2 linked regions of the Dehalococcoides mccartyi CG5 genome follow. The protein of the gene in region 2 binds, or shares a complex with, the protein of the main gene of each other region. Links are inferred from orthologs where the notes say so. Each region holds a gene or a part of one and is shown on either strand. Other genes may lie near its edges. The genes, in order: pdxT and pdxS.

Region 1 (8,058 bases), 190 kb from region 2 along the record:
TTTCCCCGCCGCACACCGGGCAGGCAGGGCGGTTAAGGTTCGGGTTAAACAGAGATTCTTCCATTCTGAAGGGTTTTGATTCGGGGTTGCGTTTACTCAGTACCGGTGCAACTACCTCAGGTATTACTTCACCTGCCCGCTGGATAATGACCGTATCTCCTTCGCGGATATCTTTGCGGAGTATATCATCTTCATTATGCAGGGCGGCCTGTTTTACCACTACTCCGCCCACATTTACCGGCTCAAGTACGGCAAAGGGGTTTAATGTACCTGTACGGCCTACAGATATGCCTATTTTCTTCAGGCGGGTCATGACCTGTTCAGCCGGGAATTTATAGGCTATGGCCCAGCGGGGTTCACGACCTACGTCCCCCAGCCGGTGTTGCAGAGAGACGGAGTCCACCTTGAAAACTACTCCGTCTGCTTCATAAGGCAGTGAAGCCCGGTTTGCTGCCATCTGGCGGTAATATTCTTTGGCTTCTTCCATGGTGTTTACCAAGCGGTTAAGTGGATTTATCCTAAAGCCAATTTTGCTGAAATAATCCAGTATTTGCCAGTGGCTGTCAGGCAGCAGGCTGTCTTCTGAATATCCTAAAGCATAAATAAATATATCCAGCGGTCTTTCGGCCGTAACTGACGGGTCAAGCTGGCGGAGTGAACCGGCGGCGGCATTGCGTGGGTTGGCAAAAAGAGGCAGCCCTTTATCCGCCCTTTCGCGGTTGAGTTTGGCGAAGCCATTTTTGGAAAGATATACTTCACCCCTTACTTCAAAAACAGGGGGTGCGTTTGGTTCGGCGTTTAATGGTATGGAATGGATAGTCCGCAGGTTTCGGGTAATATTTTCACCCTGAAATCCGTCACCCCGGGTAGCACCGGTTGCAAATTTTCCGTTCCGGTAGGTAAGGGCTACCGCCAGGCCGTCCATTTTGGGCTCGCAGTCTATCTGAAAAGAAATATTACCCAGCAGTTTCTTTACCCGCTGGTACCAAGCTTCCAGTTCTGTATCTGAAAAAGCATTTGCCAGAGAAAGTAACGGATAAGGGTGGTTTACAATCCCGAAAGCTTTAAGCGGCTCTGCCCCGACTTTTTGGGTGGGTGAGTCCGGGGTAACCAGTTCGGGGTGGGCTTCCTCCAGTTCTTTCAGGCGGCGGATTAGAGTGTCATACTGGGCATCAGAGATTTCAGGATTATCCTGAACGTAATATAGCTGGTTATGGCGGTTTATTTCACGCCTTAGGTTTTCTACTTCAATCAAGGGGGAAAACATATCTTCCATACAGGTTATTAGTATATCACAGCCTATGTTTAGAGCAAGTACAAAAGTATAGCCCCTTACGTTTAACGGGGGCTTGCGTCAGACGCCGTTCTAAGTTAAACTAAAACCAGATTTTTGTGAGAGGGAGCTAGAAGAATGGCTGAAGTTCGGGCTTTTCATGGATTACGTTATAACCCTATGTTTGTTGATGATATGGCAGATGTTATCTGTCCGCCTTATGACATTATCAGCCCTGAACAGGAAAAGGCCCTTAAAGAGCGTAGCCCCTATAACTATATACGTCTTGAATACAGCCAGCCCACCCCTCAGGATAATATTGTAGATAACCGCTATACCCGGGCAGCTGCCATACTGGAAAAATGGATTGGCGAACGGGTAATGACTGCCGAAAAAAAGGCGGCCATATATATACATGACCATTACTTCAGTGTGTTTGGCAAACAGTACAAAAGGCGGGGTATTATTGCCAGAGTGCGGCTTGAGGAATGGGACAGGATGGTTATCCGCCCCCACGAAGGCACACTCGCCGAACCCAAACGGGATAGAATTAACCTTATTTCAGCCGTCCGTGCCAATACCAGCCCGGTATACGGACTGTATCAGGATACTGAAAAAGATATAAACCGGGTACTGGAAATACAGACCGGCGGCAAACCCACCGTCAGTATGAATATTGAAGGCGAACGCCACGAACTCTGGGTAGTAACTGATGAATCAGCCATATCCAAGGTAACTGCTTTGTTTGATAAGAAACCCGTCTATATAGCAGACGGGCATCACCGCTATGAAAGTGCTCTGACCTACAGGCGTGAACGTCTGGCGGGTAACCCGCAGTTACCCTCTGATGATCCGGTTAATTTTGTAATGATGACGTTGGTAGATTTTGCCGACCCCGGTTTGGTAGTTTTGCCGGCTCATCGTCTGTTGGGCGGTATGGATGCACGTACTCTTTCAAACCTGCAGACCAAACTGGCTTCGTTCTTTGACGTAACAACTATACCTGCCAAACTGCCTGCGGCTTGGGATACTTTAGACAAAGCCTTTAAAGAAGAGGGTAAAATCCGTCTGGTCATGTATGGTTTGGGAGGCACTGAAAACTTTACCATTTTGACACTGAGGGATTTGGAGACTGCCAGCAAACTCATGCCTTACTTCCATTCGGATATTTACAAAAAACTGGACGTGAGCATACTTGACCATATTATCCTTGAGGAGCTTATGGGGTTGAAGACGGTGGAAGACCCGCGCATAGCTTTCAATTTTGACCGTAATGACGTCGTTTCGCGGATAAAGTCAGGTGAGTTCCAGTTGGCCTTTATTCTGAAGCCCATGAAGGCCGAGGTTATCAAGGCTATTTCAGATGTATCAGACCGCATGCCCCGTAAATCTACTTATTTTTTCCCGAAGTTACCCTCCGGGTTGGTAGTTTACCGTTTTGAATCAGAGGCAATTGCCAAGAAGTAAGCTATCGGGTTATTAAAACAAAGAAGGGGAGGTTAAAACCTCCCCTTTATTAATTTACATAAATATTTAATCAGGCTTTATAAGTTTTAGCCATTTGGACAAAGTACCGATGAAAGCGGTTATCCCCAGAGAGTTCGGGGTGGAACGATATAGCCAGCAGGTTATTCTCCCTTACGGCTACAATAGTGCCGTCCGGCAGTTTGGACAGTATTTCAACACCCTTGCCGGTTTTTTCTACCAGAGGGGCGCGGATAAATACCGCCGGAAAATCAGCTTCATCCAGTCCTTTTACCTTCAGCATCGCTTCAAAGCTATTTACCTGCCGCCCGAAGGCATTTCGGCGGACGGTAATATCCATGAGCCCAAGCGGTTTGACTCCGGAAATATCTCCCGGCAGTTCTTTGGCAAGGCAAATCATGCCGGCACAGGTACCCCAAATGGGCATTCCCTTTTTTGCTAAAGCTTTTATGGGCTCTGCCATGCCAAATATATCAAGGAGCTTGGTTATGGTGGTGCTTTCACCGCCGGGTATAATCAACCCCGAAAGCTCTGGCAGTCCTTCGGCCTTGCGCACTTCCACCGCTTCTGCTCCGAGCGTACCCAGCATATTTAGATGTTCACGGAATGCCCCTTGCAGGGCCAGTACCCCAATTTTCATTTTTCCCCTCAAATAAGCAAGGCTACCAGCAATTTAAGCGGTAGCCTTGCTTATGTTTCCCAAAGACTGAGAAGCTAGATTTTTACTACCTGAACCATTTGAACATCCGGCAGGGATAGCAGCTGCTGACGCTGTTTTTCCGGCAGAGGTTCGTCCAGAGCCAGTATCATAAGGGCTTGCCCGCGGGCTTTCTGGCGGCTGAGGTGCATATAGCTTATATTTATATCCGCATCACCGGTTATCTTACCGGCAGAGCCGATAAGTCCGGGGCGGTCTATATGGTCTGCAAACAGAAAGTAACCGCCGGTGGGTACAATATCTATCCAGTAATCATTCAGCTTTACAATATGAACATCACCCCGTACCAGACTGCCGGCGACAGTATTGGATTTGCCGTTGTCGGTATCTATAGTAACGGTAATCAGGCTGGAGAAATTCTGGCAGGTGGATTCTTTTTGTTCGGTTACACCCAGCCCTCGCTGGGAGGCTACGATATCAGCATTAACCACGTTCACCCGTTCTTCGCTGATATGTTCAAGTATACCGCCCAGAACCAGAGCTTTCAGGGCAGTGGTATCATAAGCGGCCAGTTCACCGCAGTACTTGATGGTAACATTCTTCATATGGCCATCAGTCAGCTGGCTTACCAGACTGCCCACTGTGCGGGCAACCGGCATGAAGGGGCCGACTACTGGCAGGCTTTCAGCCGAAATATAGGGTGCATTTACGGCATAACGGGCGGGGCGGCCTTCAAATACATCTATTACCTGTTTGACCACGTCAGAGGTGGCCAGTTCCTGAGCTTCGGCAGTGGAAGCCCCCAGATGAGGGGTAACGATAATATTATCACACTCAAAGAGGCAGCTCTCGGTGCATGGCTCTTTGGAGAATACGTCAATAGCGGCACCGCCGATGCGCTTTTCCTTAACGGCCTTGGCTAGTGCTTCTTCATCTATAATGCCGCCGCGGGAGGTATTGATAAGGCGGACGGTGGGTTTCATCATTTCCAGTTCCTTGGGTCCGATAAGGCCCTTGGTCTGACCGGTCATGGGAACATGCAGGGTGATAAAGTCAGCCCGCTTCAGCAGGTCTTCAAAAGGCAGCAGTTCCACCTGCAGTTTTTTGGCACGTTCCATAGATATAAACGGGTCATAACCTATAACCCGCATTTCAAGGGCCAGGGCGCGTTTGGCTATTTCAGAACCGATATTACCCAAGCCTACAATACCCAGAGTTTTACCCTTCAGTTCAGAGCCCACAAATTCATTGCGTTTCCACTGGCCGGATTTTAAACTGGCGTTGGCTCTGGGAATATGGCGGGCCATAGCCAGCATAAGGGCCAGTGTATGTTCGGTAGCGGAGATAGTGTTGCCGGTGGGGGCATTCACCACGATAATACCATTACCGGTGGCGGTTTTGAGGTCAATGTTATCTACGCCCACGCCGGCCCGGCCGATAACCTGAAGTTTTTTACCGGCGTTGATAATATCAGCGGTGACCTGAGTCTGGCTGCGTACCAGCAGGGCGTCATACTCACCGATAATGCTTATCAATTCTTCTGGTTTAAGGCCGGTCTTTACATCTACCTGTGCAATCTCCTTAAGAGGGGCTAACCCTGTTGCGGAGAGTGCATCGCTTACCAGTACTTTTTTCATTTTAACTCCTGAAACCTGCCTTGGGCAGGGCTAATTTAAGGTTATCCAGTGTAACTTTAATATCATTTTCAGTTACCCAGCCCAGATGGCCGATACGGAAAATCTTGCCTTCCAGAGGGCCCTGTCCGCCGGCCAGTACGGTGTTATATTCTTCCCGCATTATCTTTAAGAGCTTCTTTACATCCAGCCCCTCAGTGGCCACAATGGCGGTCACGGTGTTGGATGCGTATTTCTCTTCGGCAAGCAGGGTCAACCCCAGTTCCTTGACGCTCTTGCGGGTAAAGTCTGCAATTTTCTGGTGGCGTTTGAAGATATTCTGCATACCCTCTTTTTCCATCATAATTAGAGCTGTATGCAAAGCTACAATAACTGAAACACAAGGAGTCCAGGGTGTCTGGCCTTTTTCAATGCTGGCTTTGTGTTTGGCCAGATCCCAGTAGAAACGGGGCATCTTGGATTCGGCATTGGCCTTCCATGCTTCAGGGCTGACGGAAATAAAAGCCAAACCCGGGGGAACCATCCAGCCTTTTTGTGAGCCGGAAACAACTACGTCACAACCCCATTCATCAACCGGCAGGTTGATGGAACTGAGGCTGGAAATGGCATCTACCAGCAGCAATTTGCCGGCGCCCTTGATTACAGATGCCAGAGGCTTAAGGTCATTGGTAATACCGGTGGAGGTTTCGTTGTGGGTAACCAGCACCGCTTTTATTTCGGGGTGTTCGGTCAAGGCTTTTTTAACCAAAGCCGGGTCTGCCGCTTTGCCCTGCTCAAAATTCAGGGCAATTATTTTAGCCCCGAAAATGGAAGCAATCTTGGCAAAACGTTCGCCGAATACGCCTATGGAAACGCTAAGTACGGTATCACCGGGGGACAAAAAGTTGACAGCCGCGGCCTCAAGGCCGCCGGTACCTGAGCCAGTGAGCACCAAGACATCATTTTTAGTCTGGAAGAAATACTTCAGTTTTTCAGCTACCTCTTTCATGATAGCGGCCATTTCGGGTCCGCGATGGTTTATCATCTGTTGGCCCATGGCTTTTAAGACTTCTTCAGGACAGGGGGTAGGTCCGGGAATTCTCAGGTTTTGCATACTGGCTCCTTTTTTAATATTACCTTTAGTATATAAAAAATATTACTTTTAGCAAAATTTTAAATAGCTTTGGAGTAACGTCTCTTGCCGGCTTTTATTATGTCTCCGCATTTTACAGGAGTATTTTGGTCAGATATTTTTTCGGAATTTATTTCTACGGCACCCTGTTCAAGCAGGCGGCGGGCTTCGCTTTTACTTTTAGCCAGACCTGAAAGGATAATAAAATCTATTACACCAGTGTTTTGCCCGTTTTCCAGACGGCATTCCGGCATATCTTCCGGTATCTCGCCCCGCTGTACCACCCGGGTAAACCGGGCATCAGCCTCCTGGGCGGCAGTTGCGTTATAAAGCTGGGTTAGCAGCTCACTGGCAAGGCGTTTTTTAAGTATCATGGGGTTTACCTGCCCGTTTTCCATCTGAGCCTTGAAATCGGCTATTTCTTGGTCGGGTATATCCGTTACCAGTTCAAAATACTGGAGTATCAGTTCATCCGGAATAGACATGCACTTGCCGAATATCTCTGACGGGTCTTCGGCTACGCCTATGTAGTTACCTAGGCTTTTGCTCATTTTGTGGACGCCGTCAGTACCTACCAGTATTGGCACCATAAGTACCTGCTGAGGTTTCTGCCCCACCATTTCCTGAAGCTCTCTGCCTACCAGCAGGTTAAATTTCTGGTCTGTACCCCCGAACTCCACGTCAGACTTCACCATTACGGAGTCATAGGCCTGAAGCATGGGGTAGAGCAGTTCGGTTACGCTGATGGGTTTGCCGGCGGCATATCTCTTGGCAAAGTCATCTCTGGCCAGCATTTGGGCTACGGTGAATTTGGAAGAAAGGCGGACTACGTCTTCCAGTTTAAAATTGCCGTACCATTCGCTCTGCCAGCGGACTTCGGTTTTATCTTTATCTACAATCTTGAAAAACTGTTCCAGATAGGTTTTGGCGTTTGCCTTTACCTGTTCGGCTGAAAGCATGGGGCGGGTGACGGATGCACCCGAAGGGTCACCAATCTGGGCTGTCCAGTCTCCCACTATCAAGACTACCTGATGCCCCAAATCCTGAAGCTGGCGAAGTTTCCGCAGGGCTACCATATGCCCCAGATGAATGTCAGGTGAACTGGGGTCAAAGCCTTCTTTAAGGCGGAGTTTACGTCCCGAAAGGAGTAGTTTTTTAAAATCTTCTTCTACAATTACTTCGGCTACACCACGTTTTAAAATCTGGTCTATCTGGTTTTCAGATTGGTTCATTCGGTATTACCTCAGTATGTCTCTGGCTTTTAATATATCAACTGAAATTTGGGCTTTCAGGGCTTCGGCATTTGCAAAACAGACTTCGGAACGCAAAAACTCCACAAATTCCACTTTAAGGGTTTGTCCTTTTATGTCTCCCTTGAAATCCAGCAGGTGAACCTCAAGGCGGTGTTCCTCCTGCCCGAAGGTGGGGCATGAGCCTATATTTGCTACGGCTTTATATTCTTTTTCAGCTAGAAAGGCTTTGGCGGCGTAAACACCGTCTGCCGGCAGAGCCAGATAACCGGGCAGGGTAAGATTGGCGGTAGGAAATCCCAACTTTGTACCCCGGTTGGCGCCGCTTTGGACAGTCCCGCGCAGGTGGTAGTTCCTCCCCAGCATCAGCCGGGCTTTGGTAACATTGCCTGTCCTTAGCGCTTGGCGTATAGCAGTAGAGCTGACTATCTGGTTTTCTATGACCACCGGGGATACCACTGAAACGCTGAAATCCATAATATGGCTCAGCCGCCGCAGGGCGGTAGCATCTCCGGCTCGGTTTCTGCCCAAGGCAAAGTCTGAACCCACTACAATACCCTGCATGCGCAGATGGTCCAGCAGGTATCCCACAAAATCAGTGGCGCATATCTCGGCAATCTCAGGGGTGAAAGAAAGCATTATTATAC
Region 2 (3,379 bases):
TACCCCTTTGAAAACGCGGCGGGGATGGAGTACCCCCGGAGGCAGTTTGTCTTCGGCCAAATCCGGCGGGCCGAAACAGAATACATCTGTATTAGCGATAGGTTTGGCGGCAAGTCCGGTACCCAGTATGTCACGGATTACCCCGCCAATTCCGGTAGCGGCACCGCCGTAAGGCTCAACCGCTGAAGGGTGGTTATGGGTTTCAGCTTTGAAGCAGACCCCCCATTCGTCATTAAACTCTATCACCCCGGAGTTATCTACAAAAACAGATAAACACCAGGGCTTGTTAAGCTCGGCGGTGGCTTTGGCTATAGTCTGCTTAAGCAGGTTATTTATAATCTGGCCGTCGTAATCCAGCATGGCTTTAAAGGTTTTATGGCAGCAGTGTTCGCTCCAGGTTTGGGCCAGAGTTTCCAGCTCAGCATCAGTGGGTGCCCGTCCCAGTTTCAGGTAATGCTCATAGATAACGGAAAGCTCCTGATGGCTTAAGCTGTATTCTTTGCCCAGTGACGCCATGTTATCCTTCAGTTTTTCGGCCAGCAGGTCAATTTTCTTAAGTTTAAACGTATACTCCGGGTTGGGAGGGAAGGGATTTGAACTGCTGGTAACCACGTGCTGGACAATGGGGTTTATAAGTAGCTTGTTGCCGATGGTTTTCAGTTCATCAGCTGAAATCTCGCCCTTAAGCAGGTAGCGTTTGGCTGTTCGGGCGGCAGTTATGCCTTTTATACCCAAATCCGAAATGGCTTTGAGTATGGTTTCCTGCACCGGGTCGGTCACTCCGGCGTTATAGGTAACTTCTATAGCCGAAAACCCGTCAGCTTCGGCTAGCGGACAGTTGGCATCGTATTTAAAGGTTTGGATTATTTGGTCTGAAAGAAGCTCCCCGGATATGGTCAGCACTTCACTGTCTGAAAGGTTTCCCTCCAGCCAGTAAACATCTATCACTCTTACTTCAGAAACTGAGGTTATACCAAGGTCTTGTATATCATGGCAAACACCGTTACCTTTGGGATCCGGCCACTCCGGTTTCAGGGAGACTTCTATTCTATGCACTTTTTACCAACCCCGCTGGGAAATAAGTTTATCGGGATCTATCTGTTTAATATCCAGACCGGGCATGGCATCACCCAGACCCTTAGATACCTCAGCCAGTATTTGGGCATCTTTATAGTGGGTCACAGCCTTTACTACTGCTTTGGCCATGGCCGAGGGGTTTGATGATTTAAATATACCTGAGCCCACAAATACCCCGTCAGCCCCCAGTTGCATCATCAAGGCCGCATCGGCCGGGGTAGCTACTCCGCCGGCGGCAAAGTTCACTACCGGCAGTTTGCCGGTCTTATGAAGTTCAAGCACCAATTCCAGAGGTGCATTTATCTCTTTGGCATAAGCGGACAATTCGTCAGGTGACATGGACTGTACCCTTCTGACAGAGCCCATAACGGAACGCATATGCCTTACCGCTTCCACAATGTTGCCGGTACCGGCTTCGCCTTTGGTGCGTATCATAGCCGCACCCTCGCCAATCCGCCTTAGGGCTTCGCCCAGATCACGGCAGCCGCAGACGAAGGGGACTTTAAAGTTATGTTTCCAGACGTGGAAATTTTCGTCAGCTGGGGTAAGCACTTCGGACTCGTCAATGTAGTCCACCCCCATGGATTCCAGTATTTGGGCTTCCACAAAATGGCCGATACGGCACTTGGCCATAACGGGTATGCTGACTACTTTCATAATCTGCTCGATAATAGTGGGGTCTGCCATGCGGGCTACCCCGCCGGCCGCTCTGATATCCGAAGGTACGCGTTCCAGTGCCATAACGGCACAGGCACCTGCTTCCTCTGCTATTTTAGCCTGTTCGGGGGTAGTTACATCCATAATTACCCCGCCCTTCAGCATTTGGGCCAGGCCAGATTTTACTTTGAAAGTACCGGTTTCCATATCTAATCTCCCCTGAGGGCGCTTTCCGCCCTGTCCTATTCGGCTATATTCTACTATTTATGCCCCTTTGGGGCAAACATAATCGCAATATTATTACTGCACTCACCTGTTAATAAGGTTTAGTCTTTGTGCTATACTTTTGTAATCAAAAGGCAAATTTTCAAGTAAAAACAGGGAGGATTTGGTGAATATTTTCAAAGCTATAATGGGTATGTGTGATACCTCGCCTTTAGCTGATGATGTCTGGAGTTTAATGGATAGCCAGATTGCTCTTGATTTAGCCAAAGTGCCGGCGCTGTCTGAAAAGGGCGGGGCAGGTTACATGGCGGGTAAGGGGCTTGCAAAACCGGTGCTGGTAGTCCGCGGTCAAGATAACAATCTTTATGCCTACGAAAATGCCTGTCCCCATGGCGGACGCAAAATTGACCCCATGCAGGGTGAAGCCAAACTCCGCTGCTGCAGTGTAAACCACTCTACTTTTGATTATAACGGCAAGGTTCTTTCCGGACCTGCCCAGCATAAGCACGAGCTAAGGCGTTTGCTGACCAGCCAAGCGGACGGCAAGCTTCTTATCAGTGTCTAATATTCAGGTTTAAAAAGGCTCTGCGGAACTGCTCTTGGTAGTGACGGAAATATCCGTTATGCTATACTATTGCCTGCGCCAGCGTGGCTCAGAGGTAGAGCAGCGGTTTCGTAAACCGCCGGTCGGAGGTTCGAATCCTCTCGCTGGCTCCATTCATTTTTGATGAGGTATGAAGCTAGAATGAGCAAATTTATAGACAGGCTTAAGAACGTATCCAAGGGCTATGTGCGCCCTATGGGTTTTAATGCAGTTGCCTCTGCTCCCCAGCCCAAAATGTTGCTGGCGGTGGAACTGGGCATTGAAGATTTGACTGCCAAAGAAGTATTTGGCGGGGCAGATGTAGTACTTCTTTCCACCGGCAAAACCGGTGCCAAAAAACTGAAAGAAGCCGCCGGTTTACTGGGAGATACCGTCTGGGGCGTAATGCTGGGTGATAAAGCCGATGAAGCTGAAAAGATGGCCAAGGCCGGTGCTGATTTTGTGGTTTTCAGCCCTGATGCCGAGGTATCGCCTTTAACCGCTCTTGAAAAGACCGGTAAAATAATCATGCTGGAAAATAATCTGACTGATTTTATGATAAGGGCGGCGGATTGTCTGTCAGTGGGGGCGGTTATTGTAGACGGCCAGCCGGATGTTTTGTCTCTCAGCTGGCGGAAGATTATGCTCTATCAGCGTTTTGCAGATATCCTGTCAAAACCCTTTTTGGTAAGGGTAAGTGCAAATATCAGTTTGCCGGAGCTTCAGGCACTCTGGGCTTTGGGTATAGATGGCGTACTGACAAATGGCAGTGAAGGCTTAAGCGGGCTTCGCACCATTATAGACGGGGCAGAGTGGGCGGCCAAACGCAAGCGCGGA

What was found.
Region 1: the proteins of pdxS (region 2) and pdxT are in contact, whole or in part, in a crystal structure (PDB 2ISS), measured with the Thermotoga maritima proteins. The link is inferred for Dehalococcoides mccartyi CG5 from one-to-one orthologs. Residues at the interface, in WP_004081493.1 of Thermotoga maritima: Met1, Glu2, Ile3, Lys4, Lys5, Gly6, Thr7, Ile9, Ile10, Gly13, Phe14, Glu16, Met17, Phe18, Lys19, Gly20, Gly21, Glu36, Glu37, Ala38, Gly39, Ala40, Val41, Met72, Ser76, Ile77, Pro78, Val79, Gly98, Asp100; in WP_004081494.1 of Thermotoga maritima: Val8, Gln9, Gly10, Asp11, Arg13, Glu14, Glu17, Lys30, Leu31, Gly45, Gly46, Glu47, Thr49, Thr50, Arg53, Ile54, Glu57, Met58, Arg105, Asn106, Arg110, Gln111, Val112, Glu113, Ser114, Phe115, Glu116, Thr117, Phe118, Val119.

The regions. Positions count from the first base shown.
Region 1 is NZ_CP006951.1:446,076-454,133, forward strand. Bases 1,605-4,342 are described here. They hold pdxT (pyridoxal 5'-phosphate synthase glutaminase subunit PdxT), read right to left. Parts: upstream 3,399-4,342; coding sequence 2,811-3,398; downstream 1,605-2,810. Other genes in these bases: X794_RS02325 (DUF1015 domain-containing protein), read left to right, coding at 1,605-2,740; serA (phosphoglycerate dehydrogenase), read right to left, coding at 3,473-4,342. In the rest of the region: NAD-dependent DNA ligase LigA, read right to left, coding at 1-1,267; more of X794_RS02325, read left to right, coding at 1,412-1,604; more of serA, read right to left, coding at 4,343-5,053; X794_RS02340 (pyridoxal-phosphate-dependent aminotransferase family protein), read right to left, coding at 5,055-6,143; tyrS (tyrosine--tRNA ligase), read right to left, coding at 6,203-7,393; X794_RS02350 (bifunctional riboflavin kinase/FAD synthetase), read right to left, coding at 7,400-8,058. UniProt on the Bacillus subtilis protein: Catalyzes the hydrolysis of glutamine to glutamate and ammonia as part of the biosynthesis of pyridoxal 5'-phosphate. The resulting ammonia molecule is channeled to the active site of PdxS.
Region 2 is NZ_CP006951.1:260,718-264,096, forward strand. The notes cover bases 1-2,884. They hold pdxS (pyridoxal 5'-phosphate synthase lyase subunit PdxS), read right to left. Parts: upstream 1,942-2,884; coding sequence 1,060-1,941; downstream 1-1,059. Other genes in these bases: purL (phosphoribosylformylglycinamidine synthase subunit PurL), read right to left, coding at 1-1,056; X794_RS01290 (ubiquinol-cytochrome c reductase iron-sulfur subunit), read left to right, coding at 2,126-2,524; X794_RS01300 (hypothetical protein), read left to right, coding at 2,705-2,884. Also shown: more of X794_RS01300, read left to right, coding at 2,885-3,379. UniProt on the Bacillus subtilis protein: Catalyzes the formation of pyridoxal 5'-phosphate from ribose 5-phosphate (RBP), glyceraldehyde 3-phosphate (G3P) and ammonia. The ammonia is provided by the PdxT subunit.